DNA from 2 places in the Chromobacterium indicum genome. Region 1 is predicted to be linked to the other one. Evidence: riboswitches for the same ligand, from Rfam matches in the RefSeq annotation. Region 1 holds a riboswitch; the other holds the start of a gene.
The links. A riboswitch is a leader RNA that binds a small molecule or an ion and turns the genes downstream of it on or off. The one in region 1 is predicted to bind cobalamin.
Positions count from the first base shown of each region.

Region 2: another riboswitch for cobalamin. It lies ahead of VA599_RS24030 (CbtB domain-containing protein); the one in region 1 lies ahead of VA599_RS23425 (TonB-dependent receptor domain-containing protein).

Region 1 covers NZ_JAYFSJ010000025.1:5,275-27,657, forward strand. The annotation lists gene VA599_RS23365 (pilus assembly protein) at 1-790, shown strand, start outside; gene VA599_RS23370 (type IV pilin protein) at 817-1,224, shown strand; gene VA599_RS23375 (GspH/FimT family pseudopilin) at 1,235-1,792, shown strand; gene rfaE2 (D-glycero-beta-D-manno-heptose 1-phosphate adenylyltransferase) at 1,911-2,411, shown strand; gene VA599_RS23385 (biotin--[acetyl-CoA-carboxylase] ligase) at 2,408-3,373, shown strand; gene VA599_RS23390 (type III pantothenate kinase) at 3,370-4,083, shown strand; gene VA599_RS23395 (SPOR domain-containing protein) at 4,083-4,925, shown strand; gene VA599_RS23400 (YoaK family protein) at 5,033-5,851, shown strand; partial or broken gene VA599_RS23405 (agmatinase) at 5,859-6,035, shown strand; gene cobS (adenosylcobinamide-GDP ribazoletransferase) at 6,152-6,883, opposite strand; gene VA599_RS23415 (histidine phosphatase family protein) at 6,871-7,473, opposite strand; gene cobT (nicotinate-nucleotide--dimethylbenzimidazole phosphoribosyltransferase) at 7,470-8,504, opposite strand; cobalamin riboswitch at 8,626-8,833, shown strand; gene VA599_RS23425 (TonB-dependent receptor domain-containing protein) at 8,961-10,826, shown strand; gene cobU (bifunctional adenosylcobinamide kinase/adenosylcobinamide-phosphate guanylyltransferase) at 10,837-11,364, shown strand; gene VA599_RS23435 (cobalamin-binding protein) at 11,361-12,236, shown strand; gene VA599_RS23440 (hypothetical protein) at 12,258-12,467, shown strand; gene VA599_RS23445 (cell division protein ZapA) at 12,464-12,775, shown strand; RNA gene ssrS (6S RNA) at 12,808-12,991, shown strand; gene VA599_RS23455 (5-formyltetrahydrofolate cyclo-ligase) at 13,001-13,612, shown strand; gene VA599_RS23460 (DUF1294 domain-containing protein) at 13,609-13,935, shown strand; gene VA599_RS23465 (hypothetical protein) at 14,198-14,362, opposite strand; gene VA599_RS23470 (EVE domain-containing protein) at 14,485-14,958, shown strand; gene VA599_RS23475 (acyltransferase family protein) at 15,017-16,189, shown strand; gene VA599_RS23480 (sulfite exporter TauE/SafE family protein) at 16,220-17,029, shown strand; gene VA599_RS23485 (hypothetical protein) at 17,097-17,486, shown strand; gene leuS (leucine--tRNA ligase) at 17,649-20,267, shown strand; gene VA599_RS23495 (LPS-assembly lipoprotein LptE) at 20,402-20,956, shown strand; gene holA (DNA polymerase III subunit delta) at 20,937-21,941, shown strand; gene VA599_RS23505 (MFS transporter) at 21,985-22,383, opposite strand, start outside.
Region 2 covers NZ_JAYFSJ010000032.1:426-6,487, forward strand. The annotation lists gene VA599_RS24020 (hypothetical protein) at 1-109, shown strand, start outside; gene VA599_RS24025 (CbtA family protein) at 202-945, opposite strand; gene VA599_RS24030 (CbtB domain-containing protein) at 959-1,171, opposite strand; adenosylcobalamin (AdoCbl) riboswitch at 1,174-1,335, opposite strand; gene VA599_RS24035 (histidine phosphatase family protein) at 1,391-1,960, shown strand; gene VA599_RS24040 (hypothetical protein) at 2,028-2,381, shown strand; gene VA599_RS24045 (DUF411 domain-containing protein) at 2,440-2,877, shown strand; gene VA599_RS24050 (chitosanase) at 2,935-4,014, opposite strand; gene nadB (L-aspartate oxidase) at 4,361-5,950, opposite strand.

The DNA of each region.
Region 1 (22,383 bases):
CGCTGCCGACAGCAGCGGCAACCACCAGCCGATCACCGCCGCGCCGGTGGCGACGCTGAATCCCAACTTCCCCAAGCAGAAGGGCATGATGGTGTACTTCGGCACCGGCCAGTTGCTGGCCCAGGCCGATCTGACCAATACCAACACCCAGGCCTTCTACGCGGTCTACGACAATATGACCATCACCGGCCTGACGTCGTCCAATCTGCTGCAGCAGACCGAAACCGCGATCTCCACGTCCGTGTCCGGCTTCCCCAGCACCACAGTCTCGTCCACGCAATACAACTGGCAGAGCCCCAATCCGCCGCTCAGCTGCGTGGTGGGCAGGACCTGCCCGACGCTGTATGGCTGGTATTACACGCTGGGCTTCGCCGGCAGCGGCGCCCGAGTGCTGACCAATCCGCAGCTTTTCGCCGGCAACGTGGTGTACACCACGTTCACGCCGTCGTCCTCGCCCTGCACTGCGGGCGGCAGCTCCTTCCTGATGGCGTCCAGCTACGCGACGGGCGGCCCTCCGGCCCAGCCTTTCCTGGACGCCAACGGCGACGGGGTGGTCAACGGCAGCGACGTTTACAGCCAGCAGCCGCTGTCGGGCGTGCAACTGGGCAGTTTCTTCGCCTCGTCGCCGGCTTTCGTGGTTTCCAACCAAGGCGGCTACTCCGCCAGCATCCTGGTGGGCGGCGGCAACGGCAACAGCCGCAACAACTGCGCCAACGGCAAGCTCAACTGCACCAGCAGCAGTCCGTCGCAGCAATACTATTCCTGGAGCGGATGGTGGCAAATCCTTTAAAAAAGCCCATGGGGCGGAGAGGTCGCATGCGCGGCCTCACGCTGGTCGAACTGATGATCACCCTGGCGATCGTCGCCATCCTGGGCACCATCGCCTATCCGATGTATACCGGCTATGCGCAGCGATCGCGGCGCAGCGACGCCTGGCAGGCGCTGAGTACGGCGCAGGCGCAAATGGAGCAGTGTTATTCGCAGTATTTCGCCTACAACAACGCTTCCTGCGCGGTGACTACGGCGTCTCCCAGCGGTTATTACCAAGTGCAGATCGCCTCGTCCACCAGCGCCAGCGCCTACACGCTGACGGCTACGCCGACCAGTCCGGGCCTGCAGACTGCCGATACCAGTTGCAGCAGCTTCAGCGTCGGCAACGGCGGCATCCGCAGCGCGTTGACCTCGCAAGGCGCGGATTCGTCCAGCACCTGCTGGCCGCATTGAGGCGCTGGAGATGAGACCGCAGGCGGGGAGGGGTTTCACGCTGGTGGAAATGATGGTGACCATCGCTGTGGCGGTGCTGATGGTGACCGTGGCCCTGCCGGCCTGGCAGGTGTTCGTTCAGAACGAGAGGCTGAGCAGCACGCGCGACCAGCTGATCAGCGCGATGAACCAGGCGCGGGCATTGTCGATCAGCAACGACGACGTGGTGACCATCTGTCCCTACAACGCCAGCTCCGCCTCCAGCTGCGGCGCCAGCTGGAGCGCCGGCTGGGCGATTTTCGAATTGCCGCAGGGCAGCGCAAGCTCCACCAGAGTGCAGGCCCAACCGCTGACCGCCGGCTCCTCGCCCACCATCAACGCCGCCACTTCCGCGGGCGCGGCCATCTCCAGCATCAGTTTCAATCCCCGCCCGCCCTATGTCGCGGCAGCCCAGACCGGCGATTTCCGCCTTTGCGACAGCCGGGGCGTCAGCTATGCGTTGTCGTTCAATCTGCAGACCACCGGCTACATCCAGCAGGCGAGCAAGGCCGGCGTCACGCTGGCCGGCGTCGCGCTCACCTGTCCCTGAGGCGGCCGGAGTTGGGCAGCCGTCGGCGACGGTGGTATGCTTCGCGATCCGTTCCGTTTCATGGCGCCGCGGCGGTCTCGGCATGATGTGCCGCGTCGGCGTCCGCTCAAGGAAAAGCATGGTTTACCCGTCGCCGTCGTTTGAAGACAAAATCTGCCCGCCGGAACAGCTGGCCGAGCGTCTGGCCGCGCTGCCGCGGCCGCTGGTGTTCACCAACGGCTGCTTCGACATCCTGCATCGCGGCCACGTCACCTACTTGGCGCAGGCGCGCGCGCTGGGCGCCAGCCTGGTGCTGGGCTTGAATACCGATGCTTCGGTGAAGCGGCAGGGCAAGGGCGACGATCGTCCGATCAACAATGAACTGAACCGCGCCGCGGTGCTGGCGGCGCTGGAGAGCGTCAGCCTGGTCACCTGGTTCGACGCCGACACCCCGGCCGAGCTGATCGAGCTGATCAAGCCCGACGTGTTGGTCAAGGGCGGCGACTGGACCGTGGACAAGATCGTCGGCAGCGGCGAAACGCTGGCGCGCGGCGGCCAGGTGCACTCCATTCCTTTTCTGTTCGACACCTCCACCACCAAGACGTTGGAAAAAATCCGCGCGAACGAGGGCAAGGCGTGAGCGAGCACGCGTTCGCGGTGCTGCGCCGCCTGTCCGACGGCCGCTTCCACTCCGGCGAGGACATTGCCCAGGCGCTGGGCTGCTCGCGCACGCTGGTGTGGCAGGCGGTGCATGCGATCGAGTCCGAACTGGGCCTGGACGTATTCAGCGTGCGCGGCCAGGGCTATCGGCTGGCCAAGCCGTTTGACTGGCTGGACGTGGCCGCGGTTCGGGCGGGCTTGCCGCCGGCCGCGGCCGAGACATTCACGCTGGCGGTGGCTGAGCGCACCGATTCCACCAACAGCCAGTTGATGGCGCGCGCCGGCAACGGCGGCTTGCACGGCCTGGTGCTGGCCTGCGAGCAGCAGACCGCCGGCCGCGGCCGGCTGGGGCGGCGCTGGCAGGCCAGACTGGGATCGGGCCTGACCTTCTCGCTGCTGTGGCGTTTCGAGCGCGGCTTGGCCGAGCTGGCCGGCCTGTCGTTGGCGGTGGGCGTCGCGCTGGCGCGCGCGTTGCGGGCGCTGGGCGCGCCGGTGGAGCTGAAGTGGCCGAACGATGTGCTGCTGGATGGCCGCAAGCTGGCCGGCATCCTGATCGAGGTGTCCGGCGACGCGCTGGGACCGGCGGCGGCGGTGATCGGCATCGGCTTGAACGTCGCCGATCCGGGCGAGGTGGACCAGCCGGTGGCCGCGCTGGAGCAGGCTGGCGTGGCGCCGGATCGAAACCGGGTGTTGGCCGCTTTGTTGGGCGAGCTGGAACGGGTGCTGGCCGATTTCGACCGCGAAGGCTTCGCGCCGCTGCGCGACGAGTGGTGGAGCCTGTGCGCCCATCGGCAGGCGCAGGTGCGGTTGAGCTTCTCGCATGGCGAGCCGATCGACGGCACCGCCTGCGGCGTGGCCGAAAACGGCGCGCTGCTGGCGGAAACGGATCAGGGACCCAGAGCCTTCCACATCGGCGAAGTCAGCCTGAGGGGGCGCCAATGAAATTATTGATAGACGCCGGCAACAGCCGGGTGAAGTGGGCCTTGTATCAGGGCGAGGATTGCGTGCGCCAGGGCGCGGCCGAGCACGGCGAACTGGCCGGCCTGGCCGATGCCTGGCGCGGCCTGCCGCTCGAGGGCGCCTGGCTGTCGTCGGTGACGCGCAAGGATGTGGCCGACGCGCTGGCGGCCGCCGTGCCCTGCCCATTGCACCGCGTGCACGCGGAACGCCGTTTTGGCGATGTGTGTAACCATTATCGCAACACCGCCGAGCAGGGCGCGGACCGCTGGCTGGCGGTGCTGGCCGCGCGCGAGCTGTGCCGCGGGGATCTTATCGTCGCCTGCGCCGGCACCGCGTTGACGGTGGAGGCGCTGACCGCCGAGGGCGACTACCTGGGCGGCCTGATTCTGCCGGGCCACGGCCTGATGCTGCACAGCCTGGCCCAGGGCACGGCCAATCTGAACCGCGCCGCCGGCGAGATCGCCGATTTTCCGCAGGGGACGCAGGACGCGCTGGCCAGCGGCGCGATGGCGGCGTTGACCGGCGCCATCGAGCAGCAGCGGCGCAAGCTGGCTGAACGCACCGGCCGCGCGCCGGCCACGGTGATCCTCACCGGCGGAGACGCCGCCCGCATCGCGCCCTGGCTCGCGGCGCCGTTGCAGATCGTGGATAATCTGGTGCTGATGGGTTTACTCAAGGTGGCGAATACGTGATGAAGTGGCTAGTGGCGCTGGTGGTGGTGCTGAATCTGGTGGTGGCGATGTACGGCTCGCTGAAGCAGCGGCCGCCGCTGGACGTGCACGCCCAGGAGGTCAGTCCCGGGCAAGTGAGGCTGCTGCCCGCCAACTGGAAGCCGGACGCGTCCGCGCCCAAGGCGCAGGCCAGCGCGCCGGCGGCCTCGGCTCCCGCGGCGCAGCCGCTGCACGAGACCAAGCCCGCGGCCAGCGCGACCAAGTCCCAGGTCAAGCCGGCAGCCAAGCCGGAAGCGTCCAAGCCCGCGGCCAAGGCGGCCGACAAGCCACAGGACAAGGCTGAGCAAGACAAGGCGAAGGCTACGCCGGATAAGACCGTTGCGGACAAGAAACCCGAAGCGCTGGCCTGCTATCGCTGGAGCGGCCTCAACGACAGCCTGCTGGCGCGGGTGAAGGGCGGCGTGCCGCAACTGAAGCTGAAATCCGGCCAGATGCAGGAAGACAGCAAGGAAGAAAGCAAGGGTTCCGGCCGTTTCTGGGTGTATTACCCGCCGCTGGCCACCCAGTCCGAAACCAAGACCCTGTCGGCCGAGATGAGGGACAAGGGCTTCGACAACTACATCGTCAGCAACGATGAATTCAAGGGCAATCTGTCGCTGGGCCTGTTCGGCAAGGAGGACGCGGCCAAGACGCTGGTGGCGCGGCTGAAGGCGGCCGGCTACGATAAGGCGGTGGTCAAGTCCAAGGATCAGCCGGCCAAGATCACCGCGCTGACCTTCAAGGATCTGGACGCGGCGCAGGCCGAGCGCCTGAAGGCATTGCAGAAGCGGCTGACGCCCGGCATCGCGCTGAAGGGCTGCTGAGCGGAGACCGTGGCCAAAGCTTGATCCAGCGGCTTGCCAAGTGGCATGCTGCGGCGCAATATCGACAACGGCGGCGACAGGCCGCCGTTTTGCTTGCCAGGCTTTCCATGACCCGACACATCCACATTACCCGGCTGCTGGACCGCGGCCGCTTCAACGACAGGATATTGCGCCAGCTCGGCTGGGCGATGGCCTTCATCGCCGGCGCGATCAACGCCGGCGGCTTCCTGGCGGTGCACCGCTACACCTCGCACGTGTCTGGCGTCGTGTCCGGCATGGCCGACGCCTGGGCCACCGGCGAGATCGGAGTGGGATTGTCGCTGCTGGTGATGCTGTGCAGCTTCATCGGCGGCGCGATGCACAGCACCTGGCTGATCCTGTGGGCGCGGAGGCAAAGGCTGCGCGGCGGCTACGGCGTGTCGATGATGGAAGAGGCGCTGCTGTTGCTGGTGTTCGGCCTGCTGGGCGCTGGGTTGTCGCTGCACAAGGGCCTGTTCACTCCGCCGACGGTGATGCTGCTGTGCTTCATCATGGGCATGCACAACACCATCGTCACCAAGCTGTCCGGCGGGCTGTTGCGCAGCACCCACATGACCGGCATCGCCACCGATATCGGCATCGAGCTGGCCAAGATGAGCTATTACAACCGTCAGGCCAACGCGCGGGTGGCGGCGGTGCGTTCCAACCGCAAGAAATTCCGCGTCTACACGCTGATCCTGCTGGCCTTCTTCCTGGGCGGCGTGGTGGGCGCGTTGGGTTTCAAGCATCTGGGCTTCGGCTTCACGTTGCCTCTGGCGCTGTTCCTGTTTGCGCTGGGCCTCAGGCCGGCCTGGTACGACGTCAGGCTGCGCTGGCGCTGGTGGCGCGGCCGCTGGGCATCGCGGCGCGCGCGGGCCGCCCTGCAGGGCGGACGTTCCGCATCCTGAGGCGGAGGCCAGCGTGCAGCTGGCCGAGCTGAAACCGCATCCGTGGGGCTTCGATCCGTTCGATGATCTGGCGGTGGTTGACTACGGCGACTGCTGGTTCGACGTACACAACCCGCTGACCATCAAGCTGTCCATCATCGAGCACGCCCGCTCCATTCTGGCTTCCGGCGCCAAGATGCTGACCGCGCAGCCCCTTGGCCTGCCTGGCGGATAGCCCCGCCGTGTAAATTATGTCCGCGCAGCGGACTCAGATCAGGTTTGCCTGTCGATTCTGATGCCGCTCAGATTGCGGACGGGGCATCAAATCCACCCCGGCACTCGCCACAGCAGCAAGCCCAGCATCGCGATTTCGCAAAGCTCCACGCCTGCTCCCAGGCAGTCGCCGGTCATGCCCCCCAGGCGGCGCTTCAGGAAGGCCCACCAGGCCAGGCCGGCCAGCGGGGCCAGCAGCAGCGCCGGGGCCAGCCAGGCGGACAGCGCCAGCAACGCGGCCAGGTTCAGGCCCATGCCGGCCCAGTCCCGGCGCCAGGCGAAGCGCTCTCCGCTGCCCGGCGCGATGGCCGGCAGCGTGGCCGACCAGGCCACGGCGAAGCCGCGCGCCCAGGCCGGGATCAGCAGCAGGCCCCAGGCCGGGCCGCCGTGGCGGGCGGCCAGCATCAGCAGCACCAGCTTGGCGGCGACGGCCAGGATCAGCGAGAGCGCGCCGAAGCTGCCCAGATGCGGATCTTTCAGCACCTCGAAGAAGCGCTCGCGCGAGCGGTGGGCCGCGCCCAGCGCGTCGGCGAGATCGGCCAGGCCGTCCAGGTGCAGGCCGCCGGTCACCATCACCCAGGCCAGCAGCGCCAGCAGCGCCGCCAGCCAGGGGTCGACCAGGCCGCCCAGCCGCAGCGCGGCCAGCAGCAGGGCGCCGACGATGACGCCGACGGCGGGAAACCAGCGCGCGCTGGCCGCCAGCCATTCGGGTTTGAAATCGGCCAGCTGCGGCGTGGGCAGCCGGGTCAGGAACTGCACCGCCAGGATCAGTCCGCGCATGCGGACTCCAGGCGCAGCAGATAGGCAGGATGGCCTTCCAGCATCGACAGCTGCACGAAACCGCCGCGTTGCACCGTCATCAGCTTGGCCACCGCGAACTCGGTGCCCAGCAACTCGGCCATCAGCACCGTGATCACGCCGCCGTGGGTCACTAGCAGCCGGTGGCTGCCGCGGGCTTCGGTCATCCAGTCGGCCAGGCCGGCCAGCACCCGGGTGCGGAACTGCTCGAAGGTTTCGCCGCCGGGCGGGCTGAGCCGGCCGGCGGCCAGCGCGTCGCCCCAGCCCGGGTGGGCTTGCTCCAGGTCGGCCACCGGCTGGCCGTCCCAGCCGCCGAAATCCATCTCGGCGAAGCGCGGGTCTACCTTCAGCGTCAGCGAGCCGGACAGCGCCTGCTTGACCGAGAATTCACGGCAACGCTGCAGCGGCGAGGTGGCGATGCTGGTGACCGGCGCCAGATTGCTGATGCGCTTCCAGCTATGTTCCAGCTGCTGGTGCCCCAGCTCGGTCAGCGGCAGGTCGGTCAGGCCGATCAGCCTGCCGTCGTGGTCGATGTCGCCGTGGCGCAGCAGGGTCAGCGTGTAAGGGTTCATGCCGATTTGCCGCTGATGCCGGCTTCCGCGAAGGTGGCCATGCCGTTGTGCAGCTTCACCGCCAGTTGCAGCAGCGGCACGCACACGGCGGCGCCGGAGCCTTCGCCCAGGCGCATGCCCAGGTCCACCAGCGGGGGCAGCTGCAAGGCTTTCAGCGCCAGATCATGGCCGGATTCCGCCGAGCGGTGGCTGGCCAGCAGCCAATCGTGCAGCGAGGGCTCCATCGTTTTGGCGCACAGCGCGGCGGCGCTGGCGATGAAGCCGTCCACCAGCGACGGCACGCCCAGCCGCGCGCCTTCCAGGTAAAAGCCGGCGATCGCGGCGATTTCCAGGCCGCCCAGCTCGGACAGCGTGTCCAGGCCGCTGAGGTTTTCCCAGGCCACCCGAGCCAGCGCGGTTTTCACCGCGCGGTGCTTGTTGGCCAGGCCGGCGTCGTCGACGCCGGTGCCGCGGCCCACCACCAGCTCAGGCGCCGCGCCGGTCAGCCGGCAGATCAGCGCCGCCGACGCGGTGGTGTTGCCTATGCCCATGTCGCCGGCGATCAGCAGGTTGGCACCGGCCTCCACCGCGCGGCGGGCGGCGGAGCGGCCGGCCTCCAGCGCGGCAGCTGTTTCATCGGCGCTCATCGCCGCCTGCTTGGCCAGGTTCTGGCTGCCGGGCCTCACTTTGGCATGGACGATGGGCAGCGCGGCCACGTCGCCGGCCACGCCCACGTCCACCACTTCCAGCCGCGCGTCCAGCGCGCGCGCCAGCACGCAGATGGCGGCGCCGCCGTTGGCGAAGTTGCGCACCATCTCGGTGGTGACCGCCGACGGGAAGGCGGATACGCCTTCCACCGTGACGCCGTGGTCGGCGGCGAACACGGTGATGGCCGGGCGCAGGTCTTCCGGCTGGGCGCGGCCCTGCCAGGCGGCGAAGCGGCAGGCCAGTTCCTCCAGTTGTCCCAGGCTGCCGGGCGGCTTGGTCAGGATGGCCTGACGGGCGCGGGCGGCGTTGCGGGCGGAAAGATCCAGGGGTTTGCTGCTGTTCATGGTATGGGCCTGCTGCGGGAGCGGACGGGGGTCCGGATGATGAATGGGAGCCGGCGCGAGGCATCGGCTGGACTCTAAGCATATTACTGCTTGGCCGGTGCCGCCAAAAGTCCGGCGGGTTATAATCCGCCGATCAGCAGGTGTCCGGAGGCGCGCGGTCTGGCGCGCCCGGATGAAACGGGAAGCCGGTGAGAAACCGGCGCTGCCCCCGCAACGGTAAGGCCTGGCGCATATGCGCCCAGGCGGCGCAAGGGCCACTGTCCTCGGGACGGGAAGGCGCGCCGCCGGCAAGGCTCAGCCCGGAGACCGGCCTGCGCTGCCACTGGCCGGAAGCCGGTGGGCCACTGGAGTATCGCGGGGAGGCGATTCGACAGACGTTCCGGTTCTGCCGTGCCGTCCTTTGCTGCTGTTGTCCTCTTCGCACTCAACGTTGACCCTATCGTGGAGTGTGTTTTCATGTTCAAGCTTCAAACCTGCGCCGCGCTGACGGCGCTGGCCTGTTCCGGCCTGGCCCTGGCCGATGGCGTACCCCAGTTCGCCGGCGATCCGGTGATCGTGACGGCGAGCCGCATCGCGCAGCCGCTGTCCAAAACGCTGGCCGACGCCACCGTGATCACCCGAGATGAAATCGAGGAAAGCGGCGCGCAGACGCTGCAGCAGGTATTGTCGCGCCAGGCAGCCGTCACAATTACCAGCAACGGCGGTCCGGGTACCTCCAGCAGCATCTTCATGCGCGGTACTAACAACGATCATACGGTTGTGTTGGTGGACGGCATGCGCATTTCGTCGGCGACATCGGGCACCACGGCGATCCAGAACATCCCGCTGGAGCAGATCGAGCGTATCGAAATCCTGCGCGGCCCGGCCTCCAGCCTGTATGGCGCTGATGCCATCGGTGGCGTGATACAGATCTTCACCCGCAAGGGCGAGGGCGAGCCGCGTTTCAATGCTGGCTTCGAGGCTGGCAGCCGCGGCACTGGAAAATTGACGGCGGGCGTGGGCGGCAAAAGCGGCAACACCGCCTACAGCCTGCAGCTGAGCCATGCCCAGTCCGATGGGTTTTCGGCGACCAATCCGAGAAGCGGATCCGGGTATAACCCCGATAACGATGGTTATCGCAATGACGGCTACACCGCCAATGTGACCCAGACGCTGGCTCCGGGGCATGATTTGACGCTGCGTTTGTTCCAGACGTTTGCTCGGGCCGATTTCGATCAGAATCCAGTTGGACAGAACTGGATTGATACCCGTCTGACCGGGCAGAGCCTGGAGTCGCGCAATCGCTTGACCGATATCTGGACCAGCACGCTGCGTTTCAGTCACAGCCAGGACAAGCAGGAAACTTTCAATGGCGCGGCCGGCGGTGCACGCGATGGTTTCTTCCAGACCACTCAAAACGAGTGGACCTGGCAAAACGATTTGGCGACGAATTGGGGCAAGTTCGTGTTGGGGGCAAGCCACAATGACCAAAAGATGGACAGCAGCGGCGCATTCACGAAAAACACGCGCACTCAGTACGCGGGATTCGCCACCTACCAGCTTGAGCAGGGCAACAGCTTGCTCCAGGCCGGCCTGCGTCGCGATCATGACGACCAGTTCGGCGGCAAGACCACCGGCAAGCTGGATTACGGCTATCGATTTGCCGAGGGCTGGCTGGCCCGGGCAGGTTATGGCACGGCGTATAAAGCGCCGACGTTTAATGATTTGTACTATCCCCCAACCGATATAACTGAGTACAACTACCACTACCGGAGCAATCCGAATCTGAAGCCGGAAAGCTCGCTCAATAGCGAGCTGGCGTTGGTGTATAGCAAGAGTGGCGGTCGTTTCAGTCTGACCGCGTTCCATAATCGAGTGAGCGATTTGATCGCTTCGGCTACCACTGCCGATGGTGTCGATACCCGGATCAATATCAGTCGAGCAACCATCCGTGGTTTGACGTTGGAAGGTACCACGATGGTGGCTGGCGTCGATCTGGGCGCCAATCTTACCTTGTTGGACGCCCGCGATGACGGCACTGGTCACTGGCTGGCGCGCCGTCCGCGCCAGAGCGCCAACTTCACCGCCAGCAAGGAGCTGGGCAAGTGGACCTTGGGCGCTGAGCAGCAGATCGTTTCCCGCCGATACGACGATCCGGCGAATACCGAGGCCAAATCGCTGCATGGCTACGGCGTGACCAATGCTTTCGCCAACTACCGCTTCGCCAAGCGCTGGACCGCGACGGCTCGCGTCGACAACCTGTTCGACCGCGAATATGAAACCGCCTACGGCTACAACACCGGCGGCCTGGGCGCCTTCATCGGCGTGCGTTACAGCCAATAAGGGATAAGCCATGCCCCACCTCATCACTGGCGGCGCCCGCAGCGGCAAGAGCCGCCATGCCGAAGACCTGGCCCGCCGGCATGGCGGACCGGTGTGTTATCTGGCCACCGCTGAGGTGCGCGACGCCGAGTTCGCGCGCCGGGTGGCGCTTCACCGCGCGCAGCGGCCGGCGCACTGGCGCGTGGCGGAGGCCGGCCGCGGCCTGGCGGCCATCATCGCGGCCCACGACGCGCCGGACGGCCTGCTGCTGATCGACTGCCTGGGTATGTGGCTGATGCGTTTCTTCGGCGAGGCCGGTTTCGACGCGGCCGGGTACGAGTCGGAACGCGACGCCTTGCTGGCGGCGCTGGATGGCGCAAGTGGCGAGGTCTTGCTGGTGTCCAATGAAGTGGGCTGGGGCGTGGTGGCGGGCGATGCCGAAACCCGCCGCTTCGTCGACGAGCTGGGCCGGCTCAACCAGTTGGCGGCGTCGCATTGCGGCCGGGTGACGCTGGTGGCCTGCGGCCTGCCGCTGGCGTTGAAGGGGGAGGCGGCATGAGGCGGACGCTGTTTGGCTTGTGCCTGCTGCTGGGCGCGGCGCGCGCCGGAGCGGCGATCCAGGTCGAGGACGGCGCCGGCAAGACCGTGGCGCTGGAGCGGCCGGCGGCGCGCATCGTCAGCCTGGTGCCGCACGCCACCGAGCTGTTGTTCGCCGCCGGAGCCGGCGGCAAGGTGGTGGCCACCGTCGATTACAGCGACCACCCGGAAGCGGCGAAAAAGCTGCCGCGCGTCGGCGGCTTTACCGGCTTCAGCCTGGAGGCGGTGTTGCGGCAGAAGCCCGATCTGGTGGTGGCCTGGCAGGACGGCGGCACCCCGCGCGAGCTGGATCGGCTGCGGCGCATGGGGGTGCCGGTGTTCATCAGCCATCCGCTGCAGCCGGACGATGTGGCGCAGGAAATCGTCAAGTTGGGCAAGCTGGCCGGCACCGACGCCGCCGCGTCTCAGGCGGCCGTGGCTTATCGCCAGCGGCTGGCGGCGCTGCGGCAGCGCTACGGCGGTCGCGCGCCGGTGCGGGTGTTCTATCAGCTGAGCCAGACCCCCATCTTCACCGTCAGCGGCAAGAGCTATATCGACGCGCTGATCCGCGTCTGCGGCGGGGTGAACGTGTTCGCCGATCTGCCCTTGCCGGCGCCGCAGGTGTCGACCGCCGCCGTGGTGGCGGCGCAGCCGCAGGCCATCGTGGCCGGAGACGACGCCACGCTGGCGATGTGGAAGCGCTGGCAGGCCCTGCCGGCGGTGGCGAACGGCGCGCTGCTGGCCCTGCCCGGCGACGCCATCACCATCCCCGGACCGAGGCTGGTGGACGGCGCGGACCAGCTGTGTGCCCGGCTGGACACAGCCCGGCAGCGGCTGGGTTTGACGCCCAAGTAGCCGCCCGTTATCCTCGCCGCCATGGACAATGAACTGGAATACCTCGAATCCCGCGTCGCGGCGCTGATCGCCCGCATCCGGGAACTGGAAGTCCAGAACGGCCGGTTCGCCGAGGCGCTGTCCGAAGCGCTGAAGGAGAACGCCGAGCTGAACTTCCGCGTCAACGAAACCCGCAGTCGGGTGGCGGCCCTGGCTGCGCGCCTGCCCGCCGCGCCGGAGAACGAGCAATGAGCGACGTGGTTCAGGTCGATATCGAGCTGCTGGGCAGACATTTCACCATCGGCACGCCGCAGGGCGAGCAGGAAACGCTGCTGGAGGCGGTTCGCCTGCTGGAAGGCAAAATCTCCACCATTCAGCAGCATGGCAAGGTGATGGACGCCGACAAGATCGCGATCATGGCCGCGCTGAACATCGCGCACGACCTCTTGAAGACAAAAGTGGGCGAAGGCTTGGAGATCGCGGCGTTTCAGCGTAAAATACGCGGTATGAGCGAAGCAGCCGACCAGGCGCTGAGCCAAAGCCAGCAGCCGCTGTTTTAAGCCGAGCGGCGCTGGCGCACCAAAGGTCAGTTTATCCCCTGCGGTGTTCGTGAAGGCGCACAATTCCTTTGTACCAATGCGTTCGCTTTTGGCTGCCAGCGTGAGACATGGGCGTGCCGCGTTCCCTAGTGAACGCGCCCGAAATGTTTGGCAGGCGGCCCCTCCTGGAAACAGGGTACAAGCGAATTTAGCCCGAACGACACTCGCGGGGGGTCCCCCTCCTTGATGACCGCATCTTCCCCTGCAATCGACAAAACAGCGCTCAGGCGCCAGCTTCGTCGCGCCCGCATCGCGCTGCCGCCGGCCTATCGCGCCGCCGCCGCGCGCGCGATCGCCCGCCACGCCTCCCGTTTATTGGCGCGCGGCAAGCGCGTCGGCGGCTATCTCGCCGCCGGCTCCGAGCTTGACCTGGCCGAAGTGATGAACGCTGCGCTGTGGCGCGGCGCGGAGGTCTATCTGCCGCAGATTCCGCGGCGGGGCCGCCGGCTGTGGTTCACCCGGCTGGGCGCCGCCGACCGCTGGTATCTGCATCCGCGTTACCGCATCCTGGAGTACGCTGGCGCGCGGCTGCGCGCCGAACGGCTGGACGTGGTGTTCGTGCCCTTGCTGGGCGTGGACCGGGACGGCTACCGGATGGGACAGGGCGGCGGCTTCTACGACAGCACGCTGGCCTTCCGCCGCCGGCACGCCATGAGCGGCAAGCCGCTGCTGGTCGGCGTGGCGTTCGATTGCCAGCAGGTGGACGCGGTGCCGCGCGAGGCATGGGACGTGAGGCTGGACTGGCTGCTGACCGAATCCGGCTTGCGACGTCTGCCCTTGAGGGAGGCGGGCGCATGATCCTGTTGCTGTTGCTGCCCTTGCTCGCCGCCTGTTTGCTGGGCTGGCTGGCCTGGTGGTGGTGGCTGCCTTATGCCGTGATGGCCGCGCCCACGCTGCTGGCCTATTGGCTGGACAAGCGCGCGGCACTGCGCGGCCAATGGCGCATTCCGGAAGCCAGGCTGCAATGGCTGCATCTGGCCGGCGGCTGGCCGGCCGCCTGGCTGGCGCAGCGCGCGTTCCGCCACAAGACCCGCAAGCAGCCCTTCCTTGCGCTGTACTGGCTCGGCGCGTTGGCCAATGCGGCCTTGCCGCTGGGCTGGCTGTGGATCAAAAGCCGCTGAGCATGCTTGGGGCGGCTGACAAAAATCAGTTTCACGCCTGAGGCCAGGCGCGCCGACCCAGTCTGTGCTTGAGTGCGGCAAGTCGGCGCAACGCAGCGTCAGGAGTTTGTTAGCCACTCTTGGAACCTGTTCAAAGTCTCGTGAGCAAGAGCGAGACAAGGCGAAAACGAGCGAAAAATCGGAATGTACAAGTGGTACATGAGCATTTTGAGCTTGTTTTCAACGCCGTATCGCCGAAGCGCAGCAGACTTTGAACAGGTTCTTAGCGCCAACCGTAGCGCGGGCCGTAGCCGTAGTAATACACCGGCGCCGCCGGCACCACCACGGCTGGGCGCACCACCATCGGCGCCATGGCGACGCGCGGCGGCTCCACTACGCAGCCGGCCAGGCTGCTGATTGCGACGGCGGCCAGAATCCATTGTTTCATTTTCGCGCCCCTGCGATGCGGGACAGCATGCCTGTCCCGTTATCGCCAGCATACGAAGCAATCTTTCCAGTAAGATTGAGCAAGTCTTTCCCCATCCACTCAGCGATTAACAGATATTGCCCATGCGCTACTGGCTGATGAAGTCCGAACCGGACGAAACCTCGATAGACCATCTGGCCGCCGAACCCGCGCGGCTGTTCGAATGGACCGGCGTGCGCAATTACCAGGCGCGCAATTTCATGCGCGACGACATGCGCCCCGGCGATCTGCTGCTGTTCTGGCATTCGTCCTGTCCCGAGCCCGGCATCGCCGGCATCGCCGAGGTGGCGGCCGCCGCGCATGCGGATTCCAGCCAGTTCGATCCCGCCAGCCCTTACCACGATCCCAAATCCGATCCAGCCAAGCCGCGCTGGCAGTGCGTCGACGTGCGCTTCATCAAAAAGACGCGGCTGGCGCCGCCGGCCGAGTTGCGCCAGCATCCGTCGCTGGAAAACATGACGGTGCTCAAGCGCGGCAATCGCTTGTCGATCACGCCGGTGACGGCGGAGGAGTGGGCGTACCTGATGGATTTGTTGGGCGTGGGCCAGCCGCGTTGATGCTTGGCGCGCGGATATTCCTGTGTAATATTTTGGCGTTTCCATCCCGGGATGCGCCATGTCTTCCATTGAGCCGCGCAATCCGCGCATAGACTGCCTGCGCGGCATCGCCATAGGCAGCGTGCTGCTGCTGCACTTCATGCTGGCGTATGGCCTCAAGGACAGCCTCTTGGGCAGCCTGCTGTCGGCGCCCTTGCTGGGCGCGCTGGCGCGCAACGGTAATTACGGCGTGACGATGTTCTTCGTCGTGTCCGGCTTCCTGATCGTGTCGCAGTCGTTGCGGCGCTGGGGCAGTTTGCCGGCCATCGACATCCGCGCTTTTTACGTGCGGCGCTTCGCCCGCATCATGCCCTTGCTGCTGCCGACGCTGGCGCTCATCGTCGCGCTGGGCAGCCTGGGCTTGCCCCATTTCAGCAATACCGACGGCGGCCACCATCTGCCGGCTTCGTACTTTTGGCTGGCGGCCGGCTCGGTGCTGACCTTCTGGCACAACCAGCTGATGCAGTCGGTCGGCTACTTCAACTATTGCCTGAAAGTCTATTGGTCGCTGTCGGTAGAGGAAGTGTTCTATCTGGCGCTGCCGCTGCTGTGTCTCGCGCTGAGGCGGACCTGGCTGCTAGCGGCGGTCTGCCTGCTGCTGATCGTCGCCGGGCCGCTTTACCGGGCGGCGCATCTCGACAATGAAATCGACTACCTGTACGGCAATCTGGCCTGCTTCGACGCCATCGCCATCGGTTGTCTGGCAGCTTTGGCCGCCCTTCGGGTCCGGCTGGCGGACGGCCAGGCCCGGCTGCTGCGCTGGGCGGGGTTGCTGATGCTGGGCGGGGTGTATCTGCGCGGCATCGCCGGCCACCAGGTGTTCGGCTTCAGCTGGGTGGCGCTGGCCAGCGCGGCATTCCTGCTGGGAGCGGCGCGCGCGCCGCGGCTGGATGGCTGGCGCGAGCGGGCGACGCGTCCGTTGTGCTGGCTGGAGCGGCACAGTTATGAGTTGTACTTGCTGCACATCGTGGTGCTGGCCGGCTTGCGCAATCTGCTGCCGCGCGATGCCATCGGTTATTGGGAGCGCCTGCCGCTGTTGTGCGCGTTTGTGGCGGCGTCGTCGCTGCTGGCGTATCTGGCCGCCCGTTATTGGTCGGAGCCGTGCAACCGGGCGATCCGCCGGCGCTGGCTCCGCCGCCGAGGCGAGGATGGCGCGCGCTTAAGCGCGGAGCGGGGGGATTCTTTGGCATGATGGAAGCCGATACCGGTAAAAGGAGCGGGCATGTTGTCGATTGAGCTTTGGGCCGCGTTGCTGGCTTGCGGAGCGGTGGCCGGTTTTCTGGCAGGCCTGCTGGGAGTGGGCGGCGGCCTGATCATCGTGCCGGTGGTGTTGGCGGTGCTGTCCGCCGCGCGTCTGGGCGGCGAGCATGCGCAGCACCTGGCGGTGGGCACCTCGCTGGCGGTGATGGTGTTCACCAGCCTGTCCAGCGTGCGCGCGCACCACAAGAAGGGCGCGGTGGACTGGCGCATCGTGCGAGGCATGGCGCCGGCGATGGTGGCGGGCACGCTGCTGGGCAGTCTGATCGCCGGCTGGATTTCCGGGCTGGCGCTGCGCTGGTTCTTCGTGATCTACGCCTACGCGGTGGCGCTGCAGATGTTGGCTGGACGCCAGCCCAAAGGCGGGCGGGGCATGCCGGGCTGGGCCGGGCAGGGGGCCGCCGGCAGCATCATCGGCATGATTTCCAGCTGGGTGGGCATCGGCGGGGGCTCGATGAGCGTGCCTTTCATGAGCTGGTGCAATGTGCCGGTGCACAGCGCCATCGCCACCAGCGCCGCGCTGGGCTGGCCGATCGCCGTGTCCGGCGCGGTCGGCTACCTGTACAGCGGCTGGGGCGCGGCGGGATTGCCGCCTGGCGCGGCGGGTTTCGTCTACCTGCCGGCGATGCTGGCGCTGATGCTGATGACGGTGCTGCTGGCCCCGGTCGGCGCGAAGGCCGCGCACCGGCTGCCGGTGCCGAAATTGAAAAAAGCCTTCGCGGTGCTGATGGCGGCGATGGCCAGCGAGATGCTGTACAGCCTGCTGCGCGGCTGAGTCCTGCTGCAACCTTGTCCGTTTGCCGGTGGTCGAATCCGTTTGACTGACAGTGAAAGGACGACGCGTGTTGAAAAGCGTGATGGTATGCGTGGCGGGGATGTTGGCGGCGGCGCCGGCGGCCTTCGCTTACAGCGACGAGGCCAGGCTGCCCTTTGCCGGCAAGCCGGGCGAACTGCCGCTGGAGGTGGCGCTGCGTTTCGCCAAAAACCGGCTGGGAGAGGATGGCCGTTTCGAGTACGCCACGCTGAAGGCGATCCAGACCAGCCAGCCGGAGGCGTTCGACCGGGCCGGCATCACGCTGATTCGCGAAGGGCTGATGGACGACAGCGTCAAGGGCGTGCGCCAACGCTTCGAGCTCAGTCGCGAGGAGAATGTCTGGACGCTGCGCGCGGTGAAGGAGGACTTCTCCTGCTGGCGCGGGCGCAAGGGCTGGGGGCTCAAGCCCTGCCCTTGAGGCGGCGCGCGCCAAGCATTTGTTTTTTGGGTCTTATCGCCGACGCGAAGACGCCGTTATAATGGGGCAATCATTTTGCGGACGGGCTGACCGGATGCATGCGCGCGGATCGCGCCCCGGGCAGCCCGCCTTTTGTATTTCAGAGTCCAGACAAAGATCGCCATGCAAGAACAATACAGCCCGCGGGCGGTAGAAGCCGCCGCCCAACAGAAATGGCAGAAGACTGCCGCCTTCAAGGCCGTGGAAGACGCGTCGCGTCCCAAGTACTACGCGCTGTCGATGTTCCCGTATCCGTCCGGCAAGCTGCACATGGGCCATGTGCGCAACTACACCATCACCGACGTGCTGGCCCGCTTCAAGCGCCTGCAGGGTTTCAACGTGCTGCAACCGATGGGCTGGGACGCCTTCGGCCTGCCGGCCGAGAACGCGGCGATGAAGAACGGCGGCGCGCCGGCGGCGTGGACCTACGCCAACATCGAATACATGAAAACCCAGCTGGACAGCCTGGGCTTCGCGCTGGACTGGGAACGCGAGCTGGCCACCTGCAAGCCGGACTACTACCGCTGGGAGCAGTGGCTGTTCACCCGCCTGTTCGAAAAGGGCGTGATCTACAAGAAGAACGGCGTGGTCAACTGGGACCCGGTGGACCAGACCGTGCTGGCCAACGAGCAGGTTGTGGACGGCCGCGGCTGGCGTTCGGGCGCGCTGGTGGAAAAGCGTGAAATCCCGATGTACTACTTCCGCATCACCGACTACGCCGAGCAGCTGCTGGCGGATCTGGACAAGCTTGACGGCTGGCCGGAGCAGGTCAAGACCATGCAGCGCAACTGGATCGGCAAGAGCTACGGCTCCGACGTGGTGTTCCCGTACGACGAGGCCAGCATCGGCCACGCCGGCGAATTGAAGGTCTATACCACCCGTCCGGACACGCTGATGGGCGCCACCTACGTCGCCGTCGCCGCCGAACACCCGCTGGCCACCCAGGCCGCCGCGAATCATCCTGAACTGCAGGCCTTCATCGCCGAGTGCAAGGCGGGCTCCGTCGCCGAGGCCGACATGGCCAAGATGGAAAAGAAGGGCATGGACACCGGTCTGTCCGTCATCCATCCGCTGACCGGCGACAAGCTGCCGGTATGGGTGGCCAACTACGTGCTGTGGGGCTACGGCGAAGGCGCGGTGATGGCCGTGCCGGCGCACGACGAGCGCGATTTCGAGTTCGCCAACAAGTACGCGTTGCCGATCAAGCAAGTGATCGCGCGAGTGTCCGGCGACGGCGAGTACGACGCCGCCAACTGGCAGGAATGGTATGGCGCCAAGGATGAAACCGTGAAGACGGTCAATTCCGGCAAGTACGACGGCCTGGGCTACCAGGCGGCGTTCGACGCCATCATCGGCGACCTGCAGGCCAAGAGCCATGGCCAGAAGAAAACCCAGTATCGCCTGCGCGACTGGGGCATCTCCCGCCAGCGCTACTGGGGCTGCCCGATCCCGATCATCCACTGCCCGAGCTGCGGCGACGTGCCGGTGCCGGAAAAAGACCTGCCGGTGACGCTGCCGGAAAACGTGCACCCGGACGGCGCCGGCTCTCCGCTGGCCAGGATGCCGGAATTCTACGAAACGTCCTGCCCGAAGTGCGGCGGCGCGGCCAAGCGCGAAACCGACACCATGGACACCTTCGTGGAGTCCAGCTGGTACTACGCCCGCTACGCCAGCCCGAAGTGCGACACCGCGATGGTGGACAAGAAGGCCGCCGATTACTGGCTGCAGGTCGACCAATACGTGGGCGGCATCGAACACGCCATCCTGCACCTCTTGTACGCGCGCTTCTTCCACAAGCTGATGCGCGACGAGGGCCTGGTGTCGTCGGACGAGCCGTTCAAGAGCCTGCTGACCCAGGGCATGGTGATCTGCGAAACCTTCTATCGCGACCTGCCTAACGGCTCCAAGGACTGGATCGCGCCGCAGGACGTGGACCTTACGCGCGATGCCAAGGGCAAGATCGTGTCCGCCACCCATCGCGTCGACGGCCAGCCGGTGGTGATCGGCGGCATCGAGAAGATGTCCAAGTCCAAGAACAACGGCGTCGATCCGCAGGAGTTCATCGAGAAATACGGCGCCGACACCGCGCGCCTGTTCATGATGTTCGCCGCGCCGCCGGAGCAGAGCCTGGAGTGGTCCGACGCCGGCGTGGAGGGCGCGTTCCGCTTCCTGAAGCGCCTGTGGAAGAGCGCGCGCGAGCATGTCGAAGCCGGCGTGGTCGCGCCGTACGCCTCGGGCGAGCTGAACGCCAGCCAGAAGGAGCTGCGCTTCAAGCTGCACGGCACCATCCAGAAAGTGGCCGACGATTACGGCCGCCGCCAGCAGTTCAACACCGCCATCGCCGCGGTGATGGAGCTGCTCAACGCCTACGACAAGGCCGACACCGCAGGCGAGACCGGCCGCGCTGTGGCGCAGGAAGTGCTGGAAGCCGCGACTCTGCTGCTGTCGCCCATCGTGCCGCACGTCTGCGACGGCATCTGGAACGAGCTGAAGCCGGGCACCGAGCTGCTGGCCCAATCCTGGCCCAAAGTGGACGAGAGCGCGCTGGTGAAGAGCGAGATCGAGCTGATGGTGCAGGTGGCGGGCAAGCTGCGCGGCAGCGTGACCGTGGCCGCCGACGCCGCCAAGGATGCGATCGAGGCTGCCGCGCTGGCGCATGAGAACGTGATCAAATTCATGGAAGGCAAGCCGGCCAAGAAGATCATCGTGGTGCCGGGCCGCCTGGTGAACATCGTCGTCTAGCGATTGGATCGGCCCGTGGCGCTATTTGGCCCCACGGGCTGTCAGCCATGCTAGGACTGATATCGGATACGCGGCGCGGGGCGGTTTGTCCTGCGCCGTTTTTGCCTGGCGGATCATCCGCCATGGGGGATGCAATGAAACACTCTCTGAGATTCGCGCTGTTGGCCGGTTTCGCGTTGTTGCTGACCGCCTGCGGCTTCCATTTGCGCGGCCTGGGCGGCCCGCTCAAGCCGCTGCCGTTCTCCACCATGTATCTGGAGGCCAGCGGCAAGGGCATTGAGTCGGATCTGCGCACCGTGTTCGTGCGCGATCCGAAGCTGACGGTGATGTCCGCGCCCAAGGGCGCGCAGGCGGTGGTGAGCGTGGTCAGCGAGAACCAGTCCAAGGACATCCTCACCATCAACACCGGCGGCCGCATCAACGAATACCAGCTGACTTACACCGCGGTGGTGCGTACGGTGATAGGCGGCGTGCCGGTCGATCCGGACATGGTGGTGACCGTGCGCCGCAGTCTGAATTACTCGGATAACCAGGTGCTGGGCAAACAGCAGGAAGAAGACCTGCTGTGGGCCGACGCGCGCCGCGACGCCGCCGAGCAGGTGGTGCGCCGGCTGGCTTACCTGAAGGTGCCGGCCGCGCCGCTGGCCGGTCCCGCAAGCGTGAAGCCCGATGCCGTCCCTCAGCCCTGACGCGCTGAACGCGGGGCTGGCCAAGGGGCTGGCGCCGCTGTACCTGGTGCATGGCGAAGAAGCGCTGCTGGCGTTGGAGGCGGCCGACGCCGTCCGCGCCGCTGCGCGCGCCGCGGGCTACCTGGAGCGCGAGGTGTTGACGGTGGAAAGCGGCTTCGATTGGTCGCAATTGACCGATTCGATGTCCAGCGTGTCGCTGTTCGCCTCGCTGAAGCTGCTGGAAATCCGCATTCCCGGCGGCAAGCCGGGCACCGAGGGCGCGGAGGCGCTGCAGCGCCTCGCCGCCGCTCCGCCGCAAGACACGGTGACCCTGATCACGCTGCCCAAGCTGGACAAGGCGCAGCAACAGAGCAAGTGGTTCACCGCGCTGGACAAGGTAGCCCAGGCGGTGGAGGCGCGTCCGGTGGGGCGCGCCGAGCTGCCGGGCTGGATTGCCCGCCGGTTGAAGGCCCAGGGCCAGCAGCTGGGCGCGGAGGCGCTGGCGTTCTTCGTCGACCGGGTGGAAGGCAATCTGCTGGCCGCGCGGCAGGAAGTGGACAAGCTGGCGCTGCTCTATCCCAAGGGCGAGCTGAGCCTGGACGATCTGCAGGCTGCGGTGGCCAATGTCGCCCGCTTCGACGTGTTCCAGTTGTCCGAGGCCTGGCTGTCCGGCGACACGCCCAGGCTGACGCGGATGCTGGACGGGCTGATGGCCGAGGGCGAAGCGCCGGTGCTGGTGCTGTGGTCGCTGGCCGAAGACGTGCGCATGCTACTCAAGCTGCGCCAAGGCCTGAAGGATGGCCGCCAGCCGCGCGACATGGCGCGCGAGCTCAGGCTGTGGGGCGAGAAGCAGAAGCTGGCCGAGCCGGCGCTGCGCCGCATCGGCCCGCGCAAGCTGATGGCCGCCTTGTCAGAGTGCGCGCGCATCGACCGCCAGATCAAGGGCGTCGAGCCGGGCGAGCCTTGGCAGACCATGCGGGTGCTGGCGACTAGGCTGGCCGCCTAGGGGGATTTTCCGATTACAAACGGACCGCATGCGGTCCGTTTTTTCATGCGCGCATGCAGGCAGATTTTGGCTTCGCGGCAGAGGCCAGAGCGAGGCTGGCGAGTGGCAGAGCCAGTCCTGCCAATCCGGCAGCCAACAGGCTGGTCTGTTCCAAGAGGCCGCCATGGCTGAGCAATATTCCCGCCAGCCAGGCTCCCAGCGCATTGCCCAGATTGAAAGCGCCGACGTTGAAGGCGGATGCCTGGACCGCGGAGTCTCCTGCCAGCCGTATCGCCAATGTCTGCAGCAGCATGCACAGGGCGAAAGCCAGGGCGCCCCATAGTGTCATCAGCACCAACGCGAAGGGCAGGCGCGCGGCCAGCAGGCAGAAAGCGATCAGGCTGGCACATAGCAGCGCCAGGGTCAGGAGCAGCGCCTTGTCCAGCTGTTCGTCAGCCAGCCG
Region 2 (6,062 bases), on a different contig from region 1:
GCAAGAGGCTGCGGAAACCGTGGCCCAGACCGCCAAGGAGGCGCAGCACGGAGACCGGCAGGCTCAGCATAAGCTGGCGGCAGAAGAAGCGAAGCGGGCTGCGCATTGATTCATCCGCCGGCCGGGCGGCGCTGATCGAGCGGTTGCTGAAACAAAACACCACCGCCGAGGCGAGGGTGTCGGGAGTGGGATCGTTTTTGTTCAATTGATCTGAAACGCCCCGCGGCGATCTTCCAGCAGCCGTTCCACCAGGCTGCCGAATGCCACGCCCAGCCCAGCCCACAGTATCGCCTGGATGCCGAACGACGCCATCCGGAAGCGCCACAACAACACGGCGGAGAATTGCTCGGGGATTTCGTTCACTTCGGGCAGCAGCGACTGGGCGATGATCACCAGCGCGATGAAGGCCGCGCCGGCGATCAGCGTCGCATCCCAAGTTCCGAAGCGGGAGATCAGCTGGCGGGCCAGGAACACCGCGATGGCGAGCGCCGCCAGCGACACGGCTATCATCGCGAAAAACAACGCGGTGCGGGAGCCTATGGTGCCGGGGTCGCCCACCGCCGGCGGATTGGGCGGATATTTGAGGAAGGGCACCAGCGCGAACGAGATGAAGCCCATCAGGGCCATCAGCGCCGACAGCGCGCGGGCGCGCAGCGCGCCGATGCGGCCGTAGATGAAGGCGAACGCCAGCGCGAACAGGCCGCCCACGGCGGTGCCGAACACGCCGACGCCGACGAACAGGCCGATGCCGGACTGGACGCCGCGGCTGACCAGTTCCGGCATTTCATCGTGCTGGTGTCCGCCGCTTTTCGCCATTTCCATTTTTTCTTCGAAGGCGATCGCGCTCTCGATCTGGGGCTCGCCGACGATCTTGGCGAAGCCGAAAGCCAGCAGGCTGGCCAGAAAGCCCGCGATCATGCCGCGGATCAAAAGACTTCTCACCATGTCCGGCGTCTCCTTAGTGGCAGGGGAAGCCCAGCAGGTGGCGGCCGTCGTGGACGAACTCGTGCACATACATGCTGTTGAAGATGGCGGCGGCGCCTTCCTCCACGCCGACGAAGTAGATCGCCAGCAGCATCAGAATGCCGCCGAAGACTGCCCAGGGCAGCAGTTGGCGAATGGGGAGGGACACGGGCTGGATCGCCGGCGCCAAGACGGGGCTTGCATGCATGATATATCTCCTTGAGGATGACGCGTCCTGAAACGGATGGTTGGCTGGATGCGAAGGCCTGACTTTTCATGCCTGTCCGCATGGCGGATCAGGCTGATACACAGTGGCGCGACCGTGCCGGATTCACACCGGCTTCCTCGCATCGAGACGATGTGGATTCTAGAGAGCCGAGAGAAAATGTCAAAGAACTTCAGAGCGTTTTGACGGAGAGCCAAGAGCATGACGACTCGTATCACCCTGCTGTGCGTGCCGGCGACCCGCGCGCTGCGCGCCGGCCATTTCCCGGCGGATGATCCACTGGAGCCGGAAGCGCTGGAGCGGGCGGCGCGCCTGGCCGGTTCGCTGGGGCTGGCCGACCTGGCGCTTCGCAGCCCGGAGCGGTGCGCCCGGCAGACCGCCGACGCGCTGGGACGCGCGGCGGAGGAGGCCGTGGCGTTGCGGGAGGCGGATCATGGCCGTTGGCGCGGCCTGCCGTTGAAGGCGGTCGCGGCGGCGGAGCCGGAAGCCTTGAACGCATGGCTGTCTGACCCGGGATGTCCGGCGCCGGAGGGGGAGTCGCTGCTGGCGATGCTCGAGCGCGTCGGCCATTGGTTCGAGCATTTCCGCTGGCCGGCCGGCCACGTTCTGGTCATCGCCCACGCCAGCGCCATCAAGGCGATGCTGCTGCGAGCGCTGGATTTGCCGCCGCCAGCGTATCGGCAGATCGACGTCGCGCCGCTGGCCCGGATCGAATTGTCCCGGCATCGGGATCTGTGGCGCTTGCGCCTGGGGGGCGATGACTCCGCATGATGAGGCGGATTTGATCTGCGTTCGCTTGCCGCGCCGTCAGGCATGGTATCGTCGCGGAATGAGAGTCTTGCGCCGCATCCTGTTGCTGATCGTGCTGCAGCTGTCCCTGTTCGGGATGGCGGCGGCGCATGCGCCGTTGACCGGCGTGCCGTCGTCCGAAGCGTGCGCGGCGATGAGCGCGCCGCGGGATTGCGCCGGGATGGCCGCCAAGCCATCCGCGAAGCATGCGGAGGGGAATGGCGCGGCCGCTTGCGGTTCTACTGGCTGCGCGCAGGCCTGCCTGCCGCTGTTCATCAAGGCGTCTTTGCCCGGTGTGGCCGCTCTGGCTTGCTGCGGCGTGAGGATCGCGGCGCAGCCGGTCCTGTTCCCTGGCCCGGTCTTGCCGCCGCCGTTGCGTCCTCCCGAGTTTGCCCGGATCTGAATCTTCCCGCGCGCTGCCGCGCGCAATCGATCTGGACATCCATCTAAAGGAGGACATCATGTCCCCGTTGCGTCATTTTCTGTTCGCATCCGCGTTGGCCGCCGCCAGCGCATCCGTTCTGGCCGCCGTTCCCGTCACCGTCTACAAGAGCCCGAGCTGCGGCTGCTGCGAGGCTTACATCGCCTATCTGAAACAGAATGGCTTCTCGGTTTCCGCCGTCAACCGCGACGATATGCAGCAGGTGAAAAGCCAGCTCGGCGTGACGCCGGGCATGGGCAGCTGCCATACCGCCAAGGTCGGCCGCTACGTGGTGGAAGGCCATGTGCCGGCTGCCGCCATCAAGCGGCTGTTGGCTGGCAACAGCAAGCTGGTCGGCATCGCTGTGCCCGGCATGCCGCTGAATTCGCCCGGGATGGGCGAGACCAAGCCCGGCACGCTGCCGGTGTATGCGATGTCGGCGGACCAGAAGACCGGCGTGTTGTACGGCCGTTTTTAAGCGTTGAAAGAAAACCGCGCGCGCCGGTTTCAATGGCGCGCGCGGTTCGGCCTACCCTTACTTCATTTCCCAGTCAGTCACTTTCTGCACCGCGGCGTCGGCGTTTTTCAGATCGGTCTCGCCCTGGTTCAACAGCGTGCTCCATTGTTTGACGCGGTTTTTGCCATTGGGCGGCTGGTTGTAGTGGTTGGTGTCGACGATCTTGCTGCGCTGGGCGTAGAAGGCGGTCATGAAGGTTTTTTCGTCGCTGCTGTTGCCGGAGCGGGACAGCAGGCCCTGCAGCGTGCCGGAATCGCCGGCGGCACCTTGGTTCAGCGCGGTGTCGACGAAGGAGCCTATGGTCAGCGCGCTGGAGAAGCCGCGTTGGCGGGCCTGTTGCACGCTGTACTGGATGTATACCTTGTAGAAGGTGTTCCACATCGCGTCGCGCCAGGCGGGATTGTTTTGCAGGCCGCCTATCTTGTCGCAGAACACCTTGGCGCTGTCGCTGATCTTCAGGATCTTGCCCTGCATGCTGCCGTGCACGCCGGCGCGGGCCAGACCGCCGGCGATGGACGGATTGGATGCGCCGCTGGAGGCGTCGAATTCCTTGAACAGCGTCGGGCCATCCGGACCTTCGTCATTGGAGCCGCCGGTGGTGGCGCCGAAAATCCCTATCGTGTAGCCGCGCTTGTCTTTGATGTCCTCGCAGTAACCGTAGAACTTGGTCCATTCCAGAGAGTCCTGCTCCGGCTTGTTGACCAGTTTCATGATGTTGTCCCACTGCTCGCCATCCAGGCCGGTGTTGGCCTTCAGGAATTTCAGCGTGTTGGGCGGGAAGTTGGCGTCGTGGTCGGCGGCTTTGGCTTGGGCCGCGGGACGACAACGCTTGCCGGCCTGCCAGGCCTGGCCCTGTTCCGGCGCGTTGCCCTGGGTCCAGAAGGCGGCGGTGTAATTGACGCCGCCGCGGCTGGCGACGCTGCCGGCCATATAGGGCGTGGCGGGGCTCCAGGCGGCGGCGCAGTCGGGCTGGCGGCTTGCTTGCTTCTCGGCGCCGCCGGCAGTGGAGCCCTGGGCGGCAGCGCAGCCGGCGGCGAGGAGGGCGAGCCCGGCCAGGATGGCTGATGGGAAGGATAGGCGTTTTGCTGCGTATTTCATGGGTCTTCTCCCTGTCTAGGTGGTATTGCCTAAGAGACGCTTCCTGATGAAACAGCTGAAATGATGCGCGGCATGCGCGGGGCGTTGAGCGGTTCGAGAAATGCCGCGCGCTGGCGAGCGGCATTGTCGTCGGCCGCATCGCGTGTAACCGGCTTGGCCCGATGGCGCAGACGCCTTGGGCGGCCGCATGGCATCGAGTTGCGCGCGGGGCCATGATAAGCGCGAATAACTCAAATTGAGTTATTTACAATCATAAATAATGTCAATGTGTTGTTTTGATGTCTGTACGAGTTGGCGGGCATGAAAAAAGCCGCCAGTTGGCGGCTTTTGGGAAGAGCGGGGAAGATCAGTCGCCGCGCGGGGTCTCGGGCGTCAGCACGGTTTCCGCCGCTTCGGGCAGCAGGTCCGGATAGTCGCGGCTGTAATGCAAGCCGCGGCTTTCCTTGCGCAGCAGAGCGGAGCGGACAATCAGTTCAGCGGTTTGCACCAGATTGCGCAGCTCGATCAGGTCATTGCTGACGTGGAAGTTGCTGTAATACTCGTCGATCTCGCCTCTCAGCAGGTCTATGCGGTGCAGCGCGCGCTCCAGCCGCTTGTTGGTGCGGACGATGCCGACGTAGTCCCACATCGCGCGGCGCAGCTCTTCCCAGTTGTGCGAAATCACCACTTCTTCATCCGGGTCGGTGACGCGGCTGTCGTCCCAGGCCGGAATCGCCGGCAATTTGATGGCGTCCAGCGCCTGGATGTCGGCCGCTGCCGCCTTGCCTATCACCAGGCACTCCAGCAGCGAGTTGCTGGCCAGTCGGTTGGCGCCGTGCAGGCCGGTATGGGCCACTTCGCCCACCGCGTACAGTCCGGCCACGTCGGTGCGGCCGGCTAGGTCGGTGACGATGCCGCCGCAGGTGAAGTGCACCGCTGGCACCACCGGTATCGGCTGCTGGGTGATGTCTATGCCCAACTCCAGGCAGTGGGCGTAGATATTGGGGAAGTGTTCCTTGATGAATTGCGCCGGCTTATAAGAGATGTCCAGATAGACGCAGTCCAGGCCGTGCTTCTTCATTTCGAAGTCGATGGCGCGGGCCACCACGTCGCGGGGGGCCAGCTCGCCGCGCGGGTCGTGCTGCGGCATGAAGCGGGTGCCGTCCGGCAGCTTCAGAATGCCGCCTTCGCCGCGCACGGCTTCGGTGATCAGGAAGGATTTGGCATGCGGGTGGTAGAGGCAGGTGGGATGGAACTGCATGAATTCCATATTGCCGACGCGGCAGCCGGCGCGCCAGCCCATCGCGATGCCGTCGCCGGTGGCGGTATCCGGATTGGTGGTATAGAGGTAGACCTTGCCCGCGCCGCCGGATGCCAGGATGGTGTGCTGGGCGGCGATGGTGACGACTTCGTCGCTGTTCTTGTCCAGCGCGTATACGCCGTAGGCGCGCTTGCCGTCCTGGCCCAGCTTCTGCGAAGTGATCAGGTCTATCGCTATATAGTGCTCCAGCTCGGTGATGTTCGGATGCGCCTTGATCTTCTGGCCCAGCGTGGTGGTCACCGCGGCGCCGGTGGCGTCGGCGGCGTGGATGATGCGGCGGTGGCTATGGCCGCCTTCGCGCGTCAGGTGATAACCGGTCTGATGCTCGTCGTCGCGGGTGAAGGGTACGCCCAGCTCGATCAGCCAGTCGATCGCTTCCTTGGAGTGTTCGACGATGAAGCGGGTGGTGTCTTCATTGCACAGCCCGGCGCCGGCGATCAGCGTGTCGCGGATGTGATCCTCCACCGAGTCGTCGGTATCCAGCACGGCGGCGATGCCGCCCTGGGCATAAGTGGAGCTGCCTTCCAGCAGATCGCGTTTGGTGATCAGGCCCACCTTGCGTTTTTCCGCCAGGTGCAGCGCCAGCGTCATGCCGGCCAGGCCGCTGCCGATAATCAGAACATCGAATTTGAGCATATATAGAGTGTCCACGGCAGGCACATCGCGTGCCAAACGCATGGGAGCGTAGCAGAATCGCCTGTCTGCGCGTAGCCGCCGCCGTATTTCTGGTGGCCAGCCAGGTTCGACT